DNA from 3 places in the Aeromonas enterica genome. Region 3 is predicted to be linked to each of the others. Evidence: predicted binding sites of a transcription regulator. Region 3 holds the regulator's gene; each other region holds the start of a gene.

The links. Region 3 encodes LexA, which represses DNA repair genes until DNA is damaged. Its sites were predicted from a motif close to ANCTGTNTNNNNANACAGNT; they were not measured.
Positions count from the first base shown of each region.
Region 1: umuD (translesion error-prone DNA polymerase V autoproteolytic subunit) is a predicted target of LexA. The motif match lies at 1,515-1,534, and genes of this name have one in related genera.
Region 2: recN (DNA repair protein RecN) is a predicted target of LexA. The motif match lies at 4,892-4,911, and genes of this name have one in related genera.

Region 1 is NZ_JBSTYL010000002.1:154,310-161,423, forward strand. Features, by position in the region: gene ACW5XD_RS02910 (H-NS family histone-like protein) at 1-215, opposite strand, end outside; gene ACW5XD_RS02915 (tetratricopeptide repeat protein) at 299-1,351, opposite strand; gene umuD (translesion error-prone DNA polymerase V autoproteolytic subunit) at 1,551-1,973, shown strand; gene umuC (translesion error-prone DNA polymerase V subunit UmuC) at 1,970-3,256, shown strand; gene ACW5XD_RS02930 (hypothetical protein) at 3,222-3,569, opposite strand; gene ACW5XD_RS02935 (cytolytic delta-endotoxin (insecticidal protein)) at 3,772-4,530, shown strand; gene ACW5XD_RS02940 (TIGR02642 family protein) at 4,598-5,296, opposite strand; gene ACW5XD_RS02945 (Ref family recombination enhancement nuclease) at 5,511-5,828, opposite strand; gene ACW5XD_RS02950 (recombination protein NinB) at 5,825-6,265, opposite strand; gene ACW5XD_RS02955 (Rha family transcriptional regulator) at 6,262-6,873, opposite strand.
Region 2 is NZ_JBSTYL010000026.1:1,788-8,901, reverse strand. Features, by position in the region: gene dnaJ (molecular chaperone DnaJ) at 1-782, opposite strand, end outside; gene dnaK (molecular chaperone DnaK) at 896-2,821, opposite strand; gene grpE (nucleotide exchange factor GrpE) at 3,121-3,696, opposite strand; gene nadK (NAD(+) kinase) at 3,962-4,846, shown strand; gene recN (DNA repair protein RecN) at 4,959-6,623, shown strand; gene ACW5XD_RS20165 (DHH family phosphoesterase) at 7,094-7,114, shown strand, end outside.
Region 3 is NZ_JBSTYL010000033.1:9,414-16,527, forward strand. Features, by position in the region: gene ACW5XD_RS21880 (ATP-binding protein) at 1-919, shown strand, start outside; gene trmL (tRNA (uridine(34)/cytosine(34)/5-carboxymethylaminomethyluridine(34)-2'-O)-methyltransferase TrmL) at 1,001-1,465, shown strand; gene ACW5XD_RS21890 (MATE family efflux transporter) at 1,533-2,900, opposite strand; gene ACW5XD_RS21895 (SCO family protein) at 2,923-3,552, opposite strand; gene ACW5XD_RS21900 (hypothetical protein) at 3,773-4,060, opposite strand; gene lexA (transcriptional repressor LexA) at 4,532-5,155, opposite strand; gene plsB (glycerol-3-phosphate 1-O-acyltransferase PlsB) at 5,360-7,114, shown strand, end outside.

The DNA.
Region 1 (7,114 bases), on a different contig from region 3:
GGGTCTATACCTGCGTCTTGAAGCATTGCTTGGAATTCAGCCAGCTTTGCCAAATGGGCCTTTTGCTCAGCCATCTCTTTCGAAGCGGATTCTTCACGCTCCTGGAAAATGGCATCGAATTTTTCTTTCGCCTCAACCAATTGTTCGAAGCTCAGCTCGCGCAATGCAGCCCGCAAACTACGTTGATTCAGAAAGACTTTAATAAATTCATTCATCATTTTACCCTAGAAGCTTATTTATTGGATGAGTCAATCGACGCGCACGTTAGCCATTTGCACCAAGAAAAAGCGTACTCGAATCACTCCTTATCAGAAGTTAACTCTTCAAACCGTTGTTTGGCCTTTAATAGGCTCACAGGAGATAGCGCCTTTTCGATGGCTTGTTTATATGCTACTACTAACTCACGCTCATTTCCAGACGACATTTCAGCCATTGAAAAGTAAACGTAAGCTTCTGCCAAATTTACAGGACGCCCATAGCCAAATGCAAAAGCAAACGCTCTAATAAAATTAGCTTCAGGATTGTTTTTCGACTGTTTGCTAAAGCAAGCATCAACAGATTGCGCGTTGCCAACGTCTACATCTTGACATCTTAAACCAACCCACAACTCGATCCCTCTCTCTGCATCCTCGTTTTCACATAATGGCATTAAGGCTTTAATATCACCATCGGGATCTGCACCATCCAAACAACGTAACACCTTCAGTTTTCCTTCCGCGTCCTGTGAACCCTGGGCTGCAGCGAGTTTCAAATAATGTTCTGCTTTGTTTCTATCTATCTTCTGTCCTAGACGACCAAATAGATAGACATTGCCTAATGCCTCTTGAGAGTACACGTATCCTTTTTCAGCCGAACGGAGATACCACTTTAGAGCGATCCCATCGTCATGAATGGGTCCGTAATCACTCGAGTATTCGACTCCCAATACATACTGGGCATGCAGGTTACCTTGGGCAGCTGATTTTTCATACCACTTCAGCCCGACCTCACTATCACGCTCAACCTCAATAATCCCTTGAGAAGTCCCTGAATGGATTTGCCCAAGATAGAGCTGAGCATCTGCATTACCGTGTTCGGCCGCAGCAGTGATTAACGAGAGTGCTTCCGGCCCGTTGCGAGTGTCATAACGCCCATCGGCATACAACCTGCCGAGCTCAAACTGCGCGCTGGGGTCTCCCTTTTTCACTGCAGGTTCGAGTAAAGCGATAGCCTCTCGTAATAGGGCGATATCATTCTGTACTTGTCCCTTCTCAATCAGCGCCTTGGCTTTCCCCACGTTCTCATCGGCATGGCCTACACTCAGCCAGGACGCCAGAAATACACCTAAGCAAACCGCCAGCTTCTTATTCATCCCTATGCCCACACGATCAAATAAAGCCTCAATTGTGCCATACCATTGTGTCTATTAAATGATCCATCGGTCCATAAGTGACAGGTTGTGTCATCAGCATGATCATCGAAGCCAAGGCCAGGAGCCAATCGCTCCACGGTGATCTTCTCCATGGGGACCGCTATACTGTATTTATATACAGCACAATAGAGCCCTCATCATGTATGCAGTACCCGATCTCAACGCTCCGGCGTTGGAAATTCCCTTGTTCCTATCCCCTGCGGCATGCGGCTTCCCGTCCCCCGCCCAAGACTATGTCGAACAGGCTATCGATCTGAACCAGCTGTGTGTTGCCCACCCAGCAGCCACCTACTTTGTACGGGCTGCCGGGGATAGCATGGTGGATCACGGGATCCGTGACGGCGACCTGCTGGTCGTGGATCGCAGCCGCAAGGCGTTGCATGGTTGCGTTGTGGTCGCCGCTGTCGATGGCGAGTTCACGGTGAAAAAACTGCAGCTTGTGCCCACGGTAGTGCTGCTGCCGGGCAATCCGGCCTATCTGCCTATCAATTTCTGTGAGGGGCAGGAGTTGGAAATCTTCGGAGTGGTGGTATTTGTTGTACACAAGATGGCGACACCATGAACAAGAGCTGCGCCGTGGCTCTGGTCGATGTGAACAACTTCTATGCCTCCTGCGAGCGCCTGTTTCGCCCAGACCTCAAGGGGGTGCCCATTGTCGTACTCTCCAACAATGACGGCTGTGTGGTAGCCCGATCCGCTGAGGCCAAGAAGCTGGGGATCAAGATGGGTGTGCCCTACTTCCAGATCCGCCAGTTTTTCGAGGCAATGGGCGGTGTCTGGTTCTCCAGCAACTATGCGCTCTACGGTGACATGTCGCAGAGGGTGATGACGATTTTGGAGGGAATGGCGCCAGCGGTGGAGGTCTACAGCATAGACGAGGCTTTTATTGAGCTGAGCGAGAGCTGGGCTGGCGACCTGGTGGAGTATGGCCGCCAAGTTCGCGAGCGGGTGCAACAGTGGACGGGGCTTGTGGTTGGGGTCGGTATTGGCCCTACCAAGACGCTGGCCAAGCTCGCCAACTACGCCGCCAAGAAGTGGCCGGCCACTGGGGGGGTTGTCGATCTGCGTGACGAGGCGCGGCGAGCCCGGCTGATGGCCATCACCCCAGTAGATGAGATATGGGGCATCGGCCGGCGGCTGTCGGCAAAACTCAACGAGCAGGGCATCAAGACTGTTGCCGAGCTGGTTGCAGCAGATCCAAAGGCCCTTCGTCAGAGATATGGGGTTGTGGTAGAGCGAACGGTGCAGGAGTTGCGGGGGATCCCCTGCGCCGAGCTGGAGCAACTGACTCAGGCAAAGCAGCAGATCATCTGCTCACGCTCCTTTGGCGAGCGGATCACCACCATGGGGCCAATGCATCAGGCTCTGGCCGGGTACATGGAGCGGGCCGCCGATAAGCTCAGGGCGGAGGGCATGTGCTGCCGCCATGTGACCCTATTCATCCGCACCAGCCCGTTCAGTGACAAGGCGCCCTACTACGGCAACCAGATCAGCACCAAGTTGGCGGTGCCCACCAATGACACCCGGGCCCTGTTATCTCTGATAGCCCCTCTTCTCTCTCGGATCTGGGTTGAAGACCAGCGCTACCAAAAAGGCGGCGTCATGCTCGCCGACTTCACCCCAGCAGGTATCCAGCAAGGGGATCTATTCATCAACGAGCAACAGGATCCCCGCAGTGATGCTCTCATGCAGGTGATCGACAGGATTAACCAGGGGCGAATGGGGAAGGTTTACTTTGCCGCAAGAGGACGTGACAACAGGGAATGGATGATGAAACGAGAGAAGCTCAGCCCACGCTACACAACAAGCATTAGCGAGCTCCCCGTGGCAAAGGCATTGCCTTAGAAAGGCGAGCCAGCTTCGAACGCAGCACATTTAGCTTGAAAGACTCTGAACCTGGAAGCGGCTCAGGATGAATGGCTATCACCTTGATGAAAACCCGATGAGAGCTTCGCTTACCGGGCTCTCGTTTGCAGTTCCTAGTCTCGGCCACTGTCTCCACATAGCTGAGAGTACGCAGGTAGATCATCACGTCGCCGGCCACAGCGTCCGGCACCCCAAGCAGACTGGTGATTGAATGCAGATCGAAGAAATCGCCATAGAGCATCCCCCATCCGGCGACCTGTAAAGCCATTGGCCTCAGCACACTCTTCTGCATCCTCTCCCCCTTTAACTACAGACTCAATTGCTATAGACCTCCCATCCCAATCCTGCAAGTACCTGGAAGCCATAAATGAGAAAAGATCCATTTAACCCCCATATGGGACACCATAGTTGATAGAACTATCATCTACGAATATACCTTGCTGGCCCCTAAGAACACTGCAGTTCAATCACATAACGAGCACAAGGATGAACCTATGAATACCACCGTGGATAAAACCAAAAATATCGTCACCCGGAATATTTTTGTTTCGCTTTCAACCAGTGAAGGCCAGGTCAACTTCAACGAGATCTTTTCGATCACGGATCCCAACATCGCACCGCAAGCTTTTGCGATGGCCAGAGTATTCCAAGATGCTCTGGTACCAACGGCTGATGGGAAGTCACTCCGGTTTGATGTTCAAAAAGCACTCACCCTGATCAAGGCCCACCCCGAAATGGCAGTGATCAACTTCACCGACCAGACAATAGAGCAGTCCAATGCCGCGGTTACGCTCATGGTGGATAAGGTGCTGGAAATCCTGAACAAGGTACTCGGGGTGGTGCTCGGTGAAGGCCCGAAGGCAAAGCTGGTCGAGTCAGTCTCCAGCGCCTTTACCAACCTGAATGAGCAGAAAGACAGCGCTTGGATCTTCTGGGAGAAGAGCGAAGCGCACAAGACAACCTATCAGTACAACATACTGTTCGGGGTCCAGTCCAAAGAAACCGGCCTGTTCCTGTACGGGCTGCCAATGGGTATGGAGATTAACGTAGATATTGAAAAGGAACGTGTCCTCTTTATTACCCTGAAGGACAAGGAGTCCTACCGCGTCCACCTGCAATCTCTGTCTGTAATCGAGATGATAAAAGCACCAGCCAACTTGAAGCTGGCCGCCAAGGGTGGGAAAGATCCGCACCAAGAGGCACAAGAGTTCTTCACCCAGCACAAAAACAACGAGCCGGTACGTATTAAGTAAGAAGTCCATGCAGCAGGAACGCCCTTCTCAGGAGGGCGTTTTTCATTGGGTCTTTGAACAACAAATATCAGCCTATCCGCATTTCCTTCACTTGCCGGTCCATGACCCTGGCTAGGTCTGACGCCTGGTGGAGTACCTCATCAACCGTTTTCTCCACCGCCTGCCGCATCTGCACGCCGAACCGGCGCGATACCAACTCGGCATCCGGCACCACTCGCCCAGTACCGTGACACTTCGGGCATTCGTCATTGCGCCGCTGGCGCACGCCGGTACCATTGCAGTGCGGGCAGCGCCCCGACCGCAGCATATCGGCCACACAGTGAGCACGGGCAAGGCCCAGTATCCCATTCCGCTCATCCAGCAGGCGCTGGTACTCATGGTTATTGCCAGCCCGGTGCGCACGCTTGGCCTTCTCCATCACCACGGCGGCCCGGCGGCGCTCCTTGTCATAGTGCGGGTGGGACAACACCAGCCGCTCCAACTGCTCTGGCAGCGGGCGACGCAGCAGGATAGCCATAGCCATGCCACCGGCATCGCTGCTGCCCAGGGAGGTACAGAAGTGGACCAGCAGCCCCTGACTTGCTCCCTCATCACTAAGGTGATCGGCCATTAGATACTGCAGGCCAAGGGGATTATCCTTTGCTGCCATCTGCAAGGCACCAATCAGATCATCACGCCCCAGGGCGTTGAAATTGCCAGAGATAGGCTCATGGAGCGCACCTTTCGGTGAAAACAGGCGCAGGGCCATTTCGATCGCATTGGTCATGGGTTGGTCCTCTGGTCTGGGTCTTGATTGAAAGCGGCGAGCAGCCAGGCACGCAGCTTGCCGGATTTGATATGTTCGGGCGCAATCTCCAGCACGGTCCACCCCAGGAGAGCGGCCTCGTTCATTGTGGCCCGGTTCTCTACGAAACCCCTCCCCCGGGTGTGCCGGCCGCCGGAGTGGATCCCGCCGTGGATCTCGAGGGCGGAGAGGTAGATCACGCCGCCCTTCCGATGGTGTTATTGCGCAGTTCGGCCACCTCCCTGGCCACCTGTTCCAGCAATACCTCCTCACTGCCGTGCTCGGCCTGCCAGCTCTTGGGGGCGGCGTGGAAGCCAGTGGGGTAACAGGCACGGTGGTGGCGGGTGCAAAGGGGCAGCACCTGGGTGTGAGCGGCGCGCTGCGCCATCCCGACGCCAGAACGCACATGGTGAATTTCCGCAGGACTTGGCCCCAGGCCTGCATTGCGACAAGCAACACAACCCAGGGAGGCGACGTCAGAAAGATACTGCTTATCAGCCTTGGTCTTGCTCATGCCGCCCTCCCGTATGCCGCCACCCAGTCGAAGCCTCGGCGAGATTCATCCCCGAACCGCACGCCCTTCTGGGCACCGAAGGCTTGGGCCAACTCGATGAGGTCGCGCATCTCGCGCACGGTCATCCTGGAAGTGGACTTACCCAGCACCACGAAGCCGGTACCGTCGATGTTCGGTACCACATCCTGCTGGTACAGTGCCGCGCTGAGAACGTGTTTCCAGTCCTCCTTGGAGAGCTTGCGGCCGTGCCAGTTCACCTGCTCGGCGATGTCGGTGAGACACGCCCAGAGCATTGAGTTTTGGGCGAGAGAACGGGTCATCTCCTTGATTTCGATGACCAGCGGCTTGTCCTGGTCAACCGGCAGGCCAGCGACCAACTGGCAGGCACGGGACCGAATTTCAGGACTGCGGAGGAAATACTTGGGGTAGGAGTTCATGCTGCCTCATCCCCTGTCAGTTCAAGTGAAAGCTGTACTCGAACCTTGAGTTGGGTTTGTTCTAGACCCAGCGCTCGCTTCTCGATGCGTCGCTGGGCCAGGCCTTGCCCATGGAAAGTTCCGTTGGATACGGAGATTGCTTCACGCCGGGTGAAGTCATGAAGGAGCTGCAGCACTTCCTGCTTATTCTGGAGCTGCTCGAGCATCCAGTTGAAAGCCAAGATGTAGAGCTCTTTTAGCTGGGATGCTTTCTTGCCAGTGAAGCCCATCACGAGGAAGACCAGTCCATCTTTGGTGATGTTGTAATACTTCAGAGGCTTACCGTTCTGTAACTTACTGTTTTCAAAGCAGACCTCAAAATTGAGTTCTGCAAATGCCTTACTGCACTCTAGCTTTTCAATCACAGCCAGCACGTTGTCATGGCGCTTCCCAAACAACTTGGCCACTTTACGGGAAGTAGTGAACACCTCCCCTTCCTGGGCACTCACCAGTTTCTGGAACAACGCGACCTGCTCGGGACTGAACTGAAGGATAGACTTACTGTCGTGGATGCTGGCACAGCCGCGTGGGTGTGCTGCAGATAGATCTCGGGTATGTGGTTTGGTCATGGTCTGGGTCCTTTTGGTCATACACAGCCGGGTGGTCTAGGTCCGGCACTGACTATGGTACCCACTATTGATAATTTCTGTCACGTACCAGAAATCATCTGGAATCTATTGGTTCACAAAAGAGAATTAATTATTTTTTTAAAATCTGCAGGTTTTTCAGAAAAGCACGATTCGAGCGTAAACCGTGACAGAGATCAAATCTCTAATAAGCATTGTATTTAACATGGCCGAGCATGAAATG
Region 2 (7,114 bases), on a different contig from region 3:
ACGAAGATCTCGTGCTCCTTGACGTGCACCTGTACGTAGAGATCCCCGGCCGGTGCCCCGGCTTCCCCCGCTTCCCCTTCGCCGGAGAGACGGATGCGATCGCCGGTATCGACGCCCGCCGGGATCTTGACCGACAGTGTCTTGGTCTTCTGGTAGCGACCCTCGCCATGGCACTTGCGGCACGGATCCTTGATGATCTTGCCGCGACCGTGACAGTGCGGACAGGCTTGCTGCACCGCGAAGAAGCCCTGACGCATCTGCACCTGACCGGCACCGTGGCAGGTCGGACAGGTCTGGGCACTGCTGCCGGTGTGGGCACCGGAGCCGTTGCAGACCTCGCAGTGGACCAGGGTCGGCACCTTGATCTCCTTGGAGACGCCGCGCACCGCTTCTTCCAGGGTCAGCTCCATGGTGTAGCGCAGGTCTGAACCCCGGGCCGGACCACGACGACCGCCGCCGTTGCGGCCGCCAAAGATGTCGCCAAAGATGTCGCCGAACGCATCACCAAAATCGGCACCACCGCCAAAGCCACCGTGGCCACCGCCACCCTGGCTCTGATCCACGCCGGCATGACCGTACTGGTCATAGCGAGCCCGCAGATTGTCGTCGGTCAGGATCTCATAGGCTTCCTTGACCTCTTTGAACTTCTCTTCGGATGCGGCATCACCCTGATTGCGATCCGGGTGAAACTTCATCGCCAGACGCTTGTACGCCTTCTTGATCTCGCGCTCGTCGGCATCTTTCGATACCCCGAGCACTTCATAGAAATCGCGCTTTGACATACTGATCCTGTTGCTACGTAAACAGTTATGCAGACGGGCGTTGGTCACCCAACGCCCGTAAATTCATCGTTCAAGCCGATGGGCAGAGCGGACTCTACCCATCTGGGTGTGGCTTATTTCTTGTCGTCTTTCACTTCTTCGAACTCGGCGTCGACCACGTCGTCGTCAGCCTTGGCGGAAGAAGAGGACTGGCCGGCATCGGCGCCAGCACCCTGAGCCTGGGCTTGCTGCTGGGCAATTTCCATCAGCTTCTGGGAGGCTTCCATCAGCGCCTGTTGCTTGGCTTCGATGGCTGCCTTGTCATCACCCTTGATGACGGCTTCCAGCTCGCTCAATGCGGTTTCGATCTTGGTCTTGTCGTCGGCAGGCAGGGCATCACCGGCTTCGGTGACCTGCTTGCGGACCGAGTGGACCAGACCGTCAGCCTGGTTACGAGTCTGCACCAGCTCTTCAAACTTCTTGTCTTCGGCCGCGTTGGCTTCGGCTTCGCGTACCATGCGCTCGATCTCTTCATCAGACAGACCGGAGGAAGCCTGGATGGTGATCTTCTGCTCCTTGTTGGTCTCCTTGTCTTTGGCAGAGACGTGCAGGATACCGTTGGCATCGATGTCGAAGGTCACTTCGATCTGCGGCAGGCCGCGCTGAGCCGGACGGATGCCTTCCAGATTGAACTGGCCCAGAGACTTGTTGTCGCTGGCGCGCTTGCGCTCACCCTGCAGCACGTGAATGGTCACGGCAGACTGGTTGTCTTCGGCAGTAGAGAACACCTGGGACTTCTTGGTCGGGATGGTGGTGTTCTTCTCGATCAACGCCGTCATCACGCTGCCCATGGTTTCAATACCCAGGGAGAGCGGGGTCACGTCCAGCAGCAGTACGTCTGTCTTGTCACCGGACAATACGGCACCCTGGATGGCAGCACCCATGGCCACTGCTTCGTCCGGGTTGACGTCTTTGCGCGGCTCTTTGCCAAAGAACTCGGCAACAGTCTTCTGCACCATCGGCATGCGGGTCTGACCACCCACCAGGATCACGTCGTCGATCTCGCCAACCGCCAGACCGGAGTCTTTCAGGGCGGTACGGACAGGTTCGAGCGAGTCTTTCACCATATCTTCCACCAGGGATTCCAGCTTGGCGCGGGTCACCTTGATGTTCATGTGCTTCGGACCGGTGGCATCTGCAGTGATGTACGGCAGGTTCACGTCGGTCTGCTGGGCAGAAGAGAGCTCGATCTTGGCTTTCTCGGCGGCATCTTTCAGACGCTGCAGGGCCAGCTGGTCGTTGCGCAGGTCAATGCCCTGCTCACGCTTGAACTCGTCTACCAGATAGTTGATGACACGGTTGTCGAAGTCTTCACCACCCAGGTGGGTGTTACCGTTGGTCGCCAGTACTTCGAAGGTGGTTTCCCCTTCGACTTCGTCGATCTCGATGATGGAGATATCGAAAGTACCGCCACCCAAGTCATATACGGCAACCTTGCGCTCGCCCTTGACCTTGTTCACGCCGTAAGCGAAAGCCGCGGCAGTCGGTTCGTTGATGATGCGTTTTACATCCAGACCCGCGATGCGACCGGCATCCTTGGTAGCCTGACGCTGGGCATCGTTGAAGTAGGCCGGCACTGTGATAACCGCTTCGGTTACCGGCTCGCCCAGATAATCCTCGGCGGTCTTCTTCATCTTCTTCAGCACTTCGGCAGAGATCTGCGGCGGTGCCATTTTCTTGCCCTTCACTTCAACCCAGGCGTCACCGTTGTCAGCCTTGGCGATGGCGTACGGCATGATCTTCAGGTCACGCTGCACTTCTTCATCTTCGAAACGGCGACCGATCAGACGCTTGATGGCGAACAGGGTGTTCTTCGGGTTGGTGATGGCCTGACGCTTGGCCGGCTGACCAACCAGGATCTCGCCATCATCGGCATAGGCAATGATGGACGGAGTAGTACGATCGCCTTCTGCGTTCTCGATCACGCGAGCGGTGTCGCCATCCAGAATAGCGACGCAGGAGTTGGTAGTACCCAGGTCAATACCGATGATTTTACCCATTTGACGAATCTCCAAATACTTTGAATAAACTGGCGAGGAACTCGCCTTAATGCGTTAACGGCTAGGTGGGGGCAGCCAGTGTGGCTTTCAAGCTCCCGGCATCAAATTTTTTGTGCCGCCGCGACCTTGCAACCTATATGGGGTCTCAAGTTGACGCTTCAAGCCCCGCCCTCAAAAAACCGCGCATTCTTGCCCTGTTTACGGGTGAATGCTTGCCAAATGGCACCATAAAATACGCATCATGGCGCCGCTACCAATAAAAAGCCCGCCGAGCGGCGGGCTCAGCACAGCGATATGACTCAGGCCGGCGCCTTGGAGACCATCACCATGGCCGGACGGATCACCCGACCGTTGAGCTCGTAGCCCTTTTGCATCACGGCGATGACGGTGTTCGGTGCCAGCTCGCCATTCTCGATCATGCTCATCGCCTGATGGGCATTGGGATCGAACGGCTGGTTGAGCGGATCCAGCGGATTCAGACCAAACTTGCCCACCGAGCTCTGCATCGATTTGAGGGTCAGCTCGACCCCTTCGATCATCGGCTTGAGGGCATCGTTCTCTTTGTCCGCCAGCTCGATGGCGCGCTCCAGGTTGTCCAGTACCGGCAGCAGTTCGGCGGCGAATTTCTCCAGCGCAAACTTGTGGGCCTTCTCCACGTCCTGGGCGGCACGGCGACGCAGGTTTTCCATCTCGGCGACGGCACGAATGGCACGCTCGCGTTCTTCATTGGACGCCTGCAGGGCGGCGTCCAGTTGGGCCTCCAGCTCGGCAATGCGGGCCTGCTCGGCTGTCACTTCACTGTCTACATCGGTCGGCTCGACTGGCTGGACTTCCACTTGCTCCATCGCTTCAACCTTTTGTTCTTCGTGGTTCATGACATCTCCAATTTCAGGGTTGCTTGTTAGGGTCTGTTGACGTTCGGTGCGCGACAAGTCGGTAACAGACCCTGTAATGGCGCTATTATGGGGACGCAGCCCCGGCTTTCAAGGGGAAAAGGGCGCTATCGTCGCCAATGAGCCGCGCCAATGGCCAAATTGCCACTTTTGATGGCGGTATGCCCACCAGGAGACGCTGGCGGCAGACAAATCCCCCGCAAAGCGCGGTATACTCCCCCAATACTCATCCCAGACCCGACAGCATATGGATTCTCCGTTCAAAACCATTGCCCTGATTGGCAAACCCCACCACGAAGGGGCCAACCAGACCCTGACCGGCTTGCATCAATATCTCACTACCCGAGGTTTTCGGGTGCTGGTGGAGAGCCGGGTGGCCCACACCCTCGGCATCATGGACGAGAACGTGATGGATCTGGTCCAGCTCGGTGAGCTGGCGGATCTGGCCATCGTCGTCGGCGGGGACGGCAACATGCTGGGGGCGGCCCGGGTGCTGTCACGGTTCGATGTGGCGGTGATCGGCGTGAACCGGGGCAATCTCGGCTTTTTGACCGACCTGTCGCCGCAGGATTACCTGCTGCCGCTGGAACAGGTGCTCTCCGGCCACTACAAGAGTGAACACCGCTTCCTGCTAGAGGCGGCGGTCTATCGTCACGGGGAGCGCAAGTCGAGCAACCTGGCGGTGAACGAAGCCGTGCTGCACCCGGGCAAGATAGCCCACATGATCGAGTTCGAGGTCTATATCGATGGCAGCTTCATGTACAGCCAGCGCTCGGACGGCATCATAGTCGCCACCCCGACCGGCTCCACCGCCTATTCCCTGTCGGCGGGCGGCGCCATCCTCACCCCCAAGCTCAACGCCATCACGCTGGTGCCCATGTTTCCGCACACCCTCAGCAGCCGCCCCATCGTGCTGGACGCCGACAGCGAGGTGCGCCTGCTGGTCTCGCCGGACAACCAGGATGACGCCATGCAGGTGAGCTGCGACGGTCAGGTCACCCTGGCGGTGCATCCGGGGGATGAGATCCTCATCAAGAAAAGCAGCCACAAGCTGCATCTGGTACACCCGCTCGACTACAGCTACTTCCACGTGCTGCGCAACAAGCTCGGCTGGGGCAGCAAGCTGTTCTAAGCCGCTTTTCAACTCTCTTGTCCATCCTGTTGCGGGCCGACTCTTTACTGTATGTAAAACCAGTATATACTGGATGCATACACAGTAATGTTGGCCCATACAGGATGAGACCATGCTGACCCAGCTGACCGTCAACAACTTCGCTATCGTCAAGTTTCTCGAACTCGATCTGCAACCCGGCATGACCTGCATCACGGGTGAGACAGGGGCCGGTAAATCCATCGCCATAGATGCGCTCGGCCTCTGCCTCGGCGAGCGGGCCGAGGCCAGCATGGTGCGCCCCGATAGCGACAAGACAGAGGTCAGCGCCCGTTTCCTGCTGGACGGCAACCCGGCAGCCCGCGCCTGGCTCGCAGCCAACGAACTGGACAACGAAGGCGAATGCATAGTGCGGCGGGTACTCTCCGCCGAAGGGCGCTCCCGCAGCTACATCAACGGTGTGCCCGTCCCGCTCACCCAGCTCAAGAACCTGGGTCAACTGCTGGTCAACGTCCACGGCCAGCACGCCCACCAGCTCCTGCTCAAACCCGACTACCAGCTCAGCTTGCTGGATGGCTATGCCGGCCATCACCTGCTGTTGGAAGAAGTGCGCCAGCACTATCAGCTGTGGCGCCAACTGCAAAACGAGCTCAATCGCCTCAAGGCAGAACAACAACAGCGGGAGGCCCGCCGTCAGCTCATCGAATATCAGGTGCAGGAGCTGGACGAATTTGCCCTGCAACCAGGAGAGTTCGAGGCGATCGAAGAGGAACACCAGCGCCTGGCCAACGGCACCGAGCTGATGCAGGAGTGCGGCGCCTGTCTCGATCTGCTCTATGACAACGAAGAGACCACCATCGCCGGCTTGTTGCAAGTCGCCGTCGACAAGGCCGAGGGTCTGGTGGGCATGGACAGCCGGCTCACCCCTGTGCTGGAGATGTTGAACGAGGCGATGATAGGCGTGCAGGAGAGCCACAGCGAGCTGCGCAGCTATCTGGATCGGCTTGAACTGGATCCCGAACGCTTCAACGAGCTGGAAGCCCGTCTCTCCAAAGCCATTAATCTGGCCCGCAAGCACCATGTCAAACCGGCCGAGCTGGCCCTGCATCATCAGGATCTGGCCAGTGATCTTGCCCGCCTCAATTCCGATGAAGAGCGCCTCGAGGGCATGGAAGATGAACTGGCCGAGGCCCGCCTCGCCTTCGTGCAGGCCGCCGAGGCCCTGAGTCAGAGCCGCCAGCGTTACGCCCAGGAGCTCGGTACCAAGGTGACCGCCAGCATGCACGAGCTGGCGATGCCCGATGGGCGCTTCGCCATCGAGGTGCGGCCGGATGCCCAGAGCAGTCTGTCACCGCTCGGTATCGATCGGGTGGAATTCATGGTCACCACCAACCCGGGGCAACCGATCCAGCCGCTCGGCAAGGTGGCCTCGGGGGGTGAACTGTCGCGGATCAGCCTCGCCATCGTGGTGATCAGCGCCCGCAAGGTCTCGACTCCGACCCTGATTTTCGATGAAGTAGATGTGGGGATCAGCGGCCCCACCGCCGCCGTGGTGGGTCGTCTGCTACGCCAGCTTGGTGAATCCACTCAGGTGATGGTGGTGACTCACCTGCCGCAGGTGGCAGGCAAGGGACACCAGCACATGGTGGTGAGCAAGCACACGGACGGCAAGACCACCGAAACCCAGATGCAGGCGCTGGATCAGGGAGACCGCCTCAAGGAGCTGGCTCGTCTGCTGGGCGGCGACCACATCACGGACAATACCCTGGCCAACGCCCGCGAGCTGCTTGCCTCCTGAGCAAGCATGTCCAGGCAGGCAGCAAAAGGGAGAGTCAGACCCGCGGGGTTGGGCTCTCCTTTTTTATTGCTCCCCCTCATTGCCTCCTGACCTTTTCTTCTCCCACCGCCCTCTCCTCTGGCCAGCCAACATCAGCGAAGCCTCTCTGAGCCAACTCTGACACTGGCGCCAGTGGTGGACAGGACAACACCTGAGCTGCAGCCCAGTTCCCGGGTCTGGGTCTGGGTCTGGGTCTGGGTCTGGGTCTGCAACAAGGTGCTCGTTCTGAGTCTGATCCGCCCACCCACACTGCTGAGGGCAGCAAGGGGCGATCGGATCAGCCTGGTTGCCAGAAGTAGCACAGGTGCATAGAGTGAAACCAGACTGGGGGGACAAGCCCTCACTTCGTTTAGCCATCTTATCCGCGCCCCTGCCCGACCTGCGTCATCGCGAGCTCGGCCAGGCGAGCCTCCAACGTCAGGAATGTCTTTATGCTCCATGTGTTTGGCCAC
Region 3 (7,114 bases):
CAATGTCGAAAACTCCTATCTGTTCCTGTTCATCCAGATCCTGGATCACCCGATCCAGATCCTGGGCATCGCCATGCTGGTCAGCACCCCGCTCTGTCTGCTGCTGGCCTGGCGGCTGACCCGCCCCATACTGCAGCTGCAACAGTCGGTCTCCCAGCTGGCGGAGGGCAACCTGGAGATGCAGATCCCCAACCTGGGCAGGCGTGACGAGATCGGCCAGCTGGCGGATCACGTCAGCCACATGGTCGATACCCTCAAGAACATGATCCAGAAGCAAAAACAACTGCTCTCCGATATCTCCCACGAGCTGCGCAGCCCGCTCACCCGCATCCAGCTGGCGCAGGCGCTAATCCGTCGCAAGCAGGGGGACAGCAGCGAGCTGGCACGGATCGAGTCTGAGATAGGCCGGCTCGACAAACTGATCGGCGATCTGCTCGACCTGTCGCGGGTGCAGCAACACGTGGAGGCGCCGGTGGTGATGCCGCTGGCCGAGCTGCTGGAACCCATGCTGGACGACGCCATGTTCGAGGCCAACCAGAGCGGCAAGCAGTTGCGTCTGCCGCCCCTGCCGACCGAATCGATCCGGATGTGGCCCGAACTGCTGGCTCGGGCGCTGGAAAACCCGCTGCGCAATGCGCTCAAGTACGCGCGCGAGTTCATCAAGGTGGACTGGTATCTGGAGGGGCGGGAGTGGGTGATGACCATACGCGACGACGGCCCTGGTGTGCCTGTAGAGCAGCAAGCCCAGCTGTTTCTGCCCTTCTTTCGGGTGGATGATGCCCGCAACGCCAAGACTGGAGGCACCGGGCTCGGACTGGCCATCGCCTCGGAAGCAATCCAGCGCCACGGTGGCACCATACGCGCCAGCAGCAACCAGCCGGCCGGGCTGACCATCACCATCCGCCTGCCCATCGGCTGAGTCGCCTCTTTTCATCCACCCGGGCGCTGGGTATGCTGGCGCCCCTTTCGCCCCAATCTCGGCCTTCATCAGGATCCCGCCATGCTCGACATAGTACTCTACCAACCGGAAATCCCGCCCAACACGGGCAACATCATCCGTCTCTGCGCCAACACCGGCTACCGGCTGCACCTGATAGAACCGCTGGGTTTTGAGTGGGATGACAAGCGGGTGAAACGGGCCGGGCTCGATTATCACGAGTTTGCCGAGGTGAAGCGCTGGCCTGGCTATGACGCTTTTCTGGCCGAGGTGGCGCCCACGCGAGTATTTGCCTGCACCACCAAGGGAAGCACCGCCCACTCGGCCGTACAGTTTGCTCCCGGCGATGCCCTGCTGTTCGGCCCGGAGAGCCGCGGATTGCCGGCCGAAATCATCGAGAGCCTGCCATTCGAGCAGCGGTTGCGCATCCCCATGCTGCCCCAGAGCCGCAGCATGAACCTGGCCAATGCAGTAGCGGTATTCGTGTATGAGAGCTGGCGCCAACTAGGCTATCAAGGCTCGCTTTAAACCCTCAAGCACATGTGATGAGGGATCCCATCCGGCCCGCCCTCACGATCGGATCATACCAGCCGGACTATGACTCCAACCCTTGGGGTGAGTGCAGCAGGCGACCATCCCGTTCCAGTTGCCAACACAGCCACCCCAGCGTCAGACCCCGCCCCGCCATCAGTGCTCCCATGGCGGCCCACAAAGCGGCCACACCCCAACCCTGACAAAGCCACCAGATGGGGAAGAAGCCACACAGTACCGCCACCAGCATACTGTTGCGCATCTCGCGGGCCCGGGTCGCGCCGATGAAAACCCCATCCAGCAGGAAGCACCAGACCGCCAGCAACGGCATGACGATCAGCCAGGGCAGCTGGCGATTCGCCTCGGCGATCACCGCCGGAATGTCGGTGATATGGGCGATGAGCCGACTGCCGCCCGCCGCAAACAGCAGGCAGAACCCGATCGCGATGAGCAGCGCCCACCCCAGGTTCAACACTATGGCCTCGCGTAGCCCCTGCCGATCCCGCCGACCTATGGCACGGCCCACCATGGCCTCCACCGCATAGGCAAAGCCATCCAGCCCGTAGGAGATGAGCATCAGGAAGTTGAGCAACACCGCATTGGCGGCCACTGCCACGTCTCCCAGTCGCGCCCCTTGCAACGTCATGAAGGCGAAACAGAGTTGCAGGCAAAGGGAGCGGATGAAGATGTCCCGGTTCAGACTGAGCAATCTCAGCAAGGCCGGCCACTGACGCCAGCGCTGCCAGGCCCCCTGCCATACCTCGGGTGAAAGCCGGCGCAGATAGCGGTTCACCAGCCAGAGCCCAACGCCCAGGGCACTGTAATCTGCCAGTAGCGAAGCGGCGGCGACCCCCTTCACCTGCCAGCCCAGCCCCAGCACGAACCAGGTATCCAGCACCATATTGACCAGGTTGGTGAAGATCAGCAGCAGCATGGGACTGCGGGCATCCTGCATGCCCAGCAGCCAACCCATGATCACCAGATTGCAGAGCGCCGCCGGGGCGCTCCAGATCCGTACCGATACATATTCGCCAGCATAACCCTGCACCTCGGCGGAGCCGCCACTGAGAGCAATGAGCGAGGGCAGAAAGGGCAGCAACAGCAGCAACAGGGCCAGCCCCAGCCCCACGGCAAGGCCAAGCGCACGCGCCAGGGTGTCGAGCTGGCCGTGCGGGCTGCCGGCTCCATGAGCCTGGGCAGTCAATCCGGTGGTGGACATGCGCAGGAAACCCAGCAGCCAGAAGATAAGATTGATGAGGGTCGCCCCAACCGAGACGCCACCGAGAAACCAGGCCTGGCCGAGATGACCGATCACCCAGGTGTCCACCAGCCCCAGCAGGGGGGTGGTGATATTGGAGAACACCATGGGCAGAGCGAGTGCAAACACGGCGCTATGGCGCCGGCCGTCTTTCAACCAGGGCGGGATCACCATGGCAACAGACACGTGACCCGCATCACGCGCCGCCTTCCAGCTGCACAATTTTGGCGAAATCGGACACCAGGGTCGCCATGACTACGCGTGGTACCTGTCCCTGGCTCACCTGGGGGCGGAATACAGCCTCCAGCTTGCCGTCCGGGTTGATCAGCACGATGGAAGCTGAGTGATCGATCAGATACTCCTTTTTACCCTGATCGGCGATGGAGTAGATAAGACCAAGATTGCGCACAAACGGGAACAGCTTGTCATGGGGGCCGGTTGCCGCCTTGAACTCGGGATTGAAAAAGGCGGTATAAGTCTTGAGGCGGGCTGCGTCATCCCGCTGTGGATCCGCCGAAATGAATACGACTTGGCTGCTGGGCGCGATCGTCTTCAGCGCCGGATAGACAGAGCGCAGATCTGCCAGCGTGGTCGGGCAGATATCCGGGCAGAAGGTATAGCCAACAAACAAGAAGGTCCAGTGTCCCACCAGACTGGCAGGCACAAAGGGCTGACCATCCTCGTCGGTGAAGGCAAACGGATTGATGTCCCGCCCCGCCGGGTAGTAGTCAGCACGCTCGGGTAGAGAAGGCTGGTTCCAGTAGAATGCGGCCATCATGCCCCCGACCAGCAACAGGAACAGCAGGGGATAACGTGGTTTAACCATAAAAACAGACCCTTTCACTTCGACATGCCCGCAGATCGGGCCCGAATAGACGAGCCATTGTAACCTAGACACTCCCGGACCTGACTATCCCATGTGCCAGACGCCGGTTCGGCATCCGACATCGGTCAGAAGATGACGCAGTGGGCAGATCACCAGCAGACGACGCCACAAAACAGCAGCCCCACCGTCAGGGTGGGGCTGTCAGCAGCACGCGATGATATCAGGGTTGCAGCCTGCGTCGCTCATGGGAACGGCGAGCCAGTGTGTGTAGCGGTATGACGGGGGCCGTCCAGCAAGTCTCCGCCGGCCCCCTGTCATGATGACTGTGAAACAGACGGACCAGGCGAACTATCTTGTCCTTGGGACAACCCAGCCAGATGGTCCAGCAGGCGCCCTTGTGATGCACCCAGAGCGCGTAAAAACGGGTCATCCGGTTACCCTTGATGAAACGTGTGATGGAAGAAACGGGCGATGCCAGACCCGGATCCCATGGCGAGCTTGAAGCCATACCTGTCCTCCTTGACCAAGAGGTCACGCCGACCTGCATCGTCCACCACCGCCAGGGCGATCAAACCGATGACTGCCGCGAGTCGACTGCGCGAGTGTGCCTTACATTACCCGGCCGGTTGTTGCCGTCGGCGCCATGCTGACCACTCTCCCTTCTTATCCCGCGATATCGCCCCTCTCGGTGGTGAGTCGGCCAAACGCCATTGCTGGCCAGCGCACGTGAGGCTGTTGTCATGGATCCCAGCTGCCCTTGGGTGCCTTTCCCACCTGCGAAGGGGGAAAGCGCCTTGTCGAGCATCCGCGGGCAGTACAGCAAGTCCACTGCCTTACCAAATGATATATCTGAAATGAGTCACCTGCGGCCGTTCATCGCAGACAAAATGGCGGGTATCAGGATCTGATTGAAATCATGGGAAAAGGAATGCAGAAACGACACGGCCTCCCGCAGGAGGCCGTGTCGTGGTGAAGATGATTACATCCAGTCGGCGTTGCGGATCACGCCGACGGCCAGGCCCTCTATGGTGAGCTGCTGGCTGGAGAGATCCACCGCTATGGGCTCCAGATCTTCGTTTTCCGGCAGCAGCCACACCTGGCTGCCCTTGCGCTGGAAGCGCTTGACGGTGACATCCTCATCGAGGCGCGCTACCACCACCTGACCGTTGCGCACCTCCTGAGTCTTGTGTACCGCCAGCAGATCGCCATCCAGGATGCCGATGTTCTTCATGCTCATGCCCTGCACCCGCAGCAAAAAATCCGCCCGGGGGTGGAACAGAGCGGGATCTACCTGGTAGTGGCTCTCGATATGCTCCTGCGCCAGGATAGGTTCACCGGCCGCGACTTTGCCGATCAGGGGCAGACCGCTCTCTTCCAGCACCTCTTCCTCTTCGATCAACAGACGGATGCCGCGGGAGGTCCCTGGCATGATCTCGATGACCCCTTTCTTGGCCAGGGCCTTCAAATGTTCCTCGGCCGCATTGGCCGACTTGAAACCAAGCTTCTGGGCAATCTCGGCACGAGTCGGCGGCATACCGGTCTCGCTCATGTTCACCTTGATCAGCTCCAGCACTTCGGCCTGGCGGGGGGTAAGAGGTTTCATAGTATTGGCACCTGTCTTTTTATACAGCACACTGGCAGTATATACAGTGCTGTGGTCAAGGCAAGGCGCAGCTGACATTTGTCATTGCCCGGCGCTCATTTGCCGTTGTTTTGATCCGGCGCACTCGACTCATCGTACCTCTCGGCGACAAGCCGCCGGTGATTTGCTATGCTCACGCCGCATTTTTTCGGAGAGCAGACGCACATGTCCCTTGGACAGAAGATTTCCAGAGCCATCTTGCAATGGCCGGTCAGTGGCTTGGTCAATCACAAAAGCCTGCCGGAAAATCCCATCACCGAGCTCAAGCTGGATCCGGCAAGACCCATCGTCTACGCCCTGAAAACCAGCTCGATCACCGATCTGATGACACTGCAGCAGTGCTGCGAGGATCTCGGCCTGCCCGGCCCCTTCACGCCGCTGGAGCTGAACGGCCAGTTGCTGCCGCGCTATGTCTGTCTGGACCGTCCGCCTCCCCTGTTTGGCAAGCGCAGCAAACCGCTGCCCTTCCTGCAGGAGTTCCACCAGCTGCTGGATCTGCACAAGCAGGATCTGGCGCTGGACATCCAGGTGGTGCCCGTCACTCTGTTCTGGGGCCGCGCGCCCGGCCGGGAAGGCGAGGAAGCCTCCGGCTGGAACATCATCAGCAGCCTGGCACCGAACCGCCTCAAGAAGGCACTGATCGTAATCCTCAAGGGTCGCGAGAATCTGGTGCGCTTCTCCCCGCCGCTCTCCCTGCGTCACATGGCTGACAAGCACGGCACCGACGAGGCTATCGCCCACAAGCTGGCGCGGGTGGCACGCACCCACTTCAGCCGCCAGCAGCTGGCGGCCACCGGCCCGAAACTGCCAAACCGCAACCTGCTGTTCAGGCAGTTGCTCGATTCGAACGTAATCCAGCAGGCGATCGAGGAAGAGGCGCAGCGCGACGGCATCAGCCTGGAAAAGGCGCAGAAACGCGCCCACGGCTACATGGACGAGATCGCCTCCGACTTCTCCTACCGGTTGATCCGTCTTGGCGAGAGCTTCCTCGGCTGGCTATGGAACAAGCTCTACCGCGGCCTGTCGGTCAACGGCGCCGAGAAGGTGCGCCAGCTGGCACAGGAAGGGCACGAGATCGTCTATGTGCCCTGCCATCGCAGCCACATGGACTACCTGCTGCTCTCCTACGTCATCTACCACCAGGGGATGGTGCCGCCCCACATAGCGGCGGGCATCAACCTCAACTTCTGGCCGGCGGGCCCGCTCTTTCGTCACGGCGGCGCCTTCTTCATCCGCCGCACTTTCAAGGGCAACCCGCTCTACAGCACCGTCTTTCGCGAATACCTGAACCTGCTGTTTGCCAAGGGCTATTCGGTGGAGTTCTTCACCGAAGGGGGCCGCTCCCGTACCGGCCGCCTGCTACCACCCAAGACCGGCATGCTGGCCATGACACTGCAGGCCATGATGCGCGGGCTGGACAGACCGGTTACCCTGGTGCCCGTCTATCTGGGCTACGAACACGTGATGGAGGTGAATACCTACCACAACGAGCTCAAGGGCAGCCGCAAGGAGAAGGAGAGCTTCCTGCAGGTGCTCGGCATACTGCGCAAGCTGCGCAACTATGGCCGGGGCTTCGTCAACTTCGGCGAGCCGCTGACCCTCAACAGCTACCTCAATGAGCATGTGCCGGCGTGGAAGGCCGACATAGGTCAGGAGGATCGCCCAGAGTGGATGGCGCCCACCGTCAACCAGCTGGCCGAGCTGCTGATGACCCGCATCAACGATGCCGCCGCCGTCAATGGCCTGACCCTGAGCTCTCTGGCACTGCTGGCCGCCGAGCGCCACGCCCTAACCCGCGACGAACTGCAGGCCCAGATCAACACCTATCTGGATCTGCTCAAGCAGGTGCCCTACAGCCCGCAGAGCACCATCCCGGACGAGGATGCCAAAACTCTGCTGGATCAGGCGATGGAGCTCAAC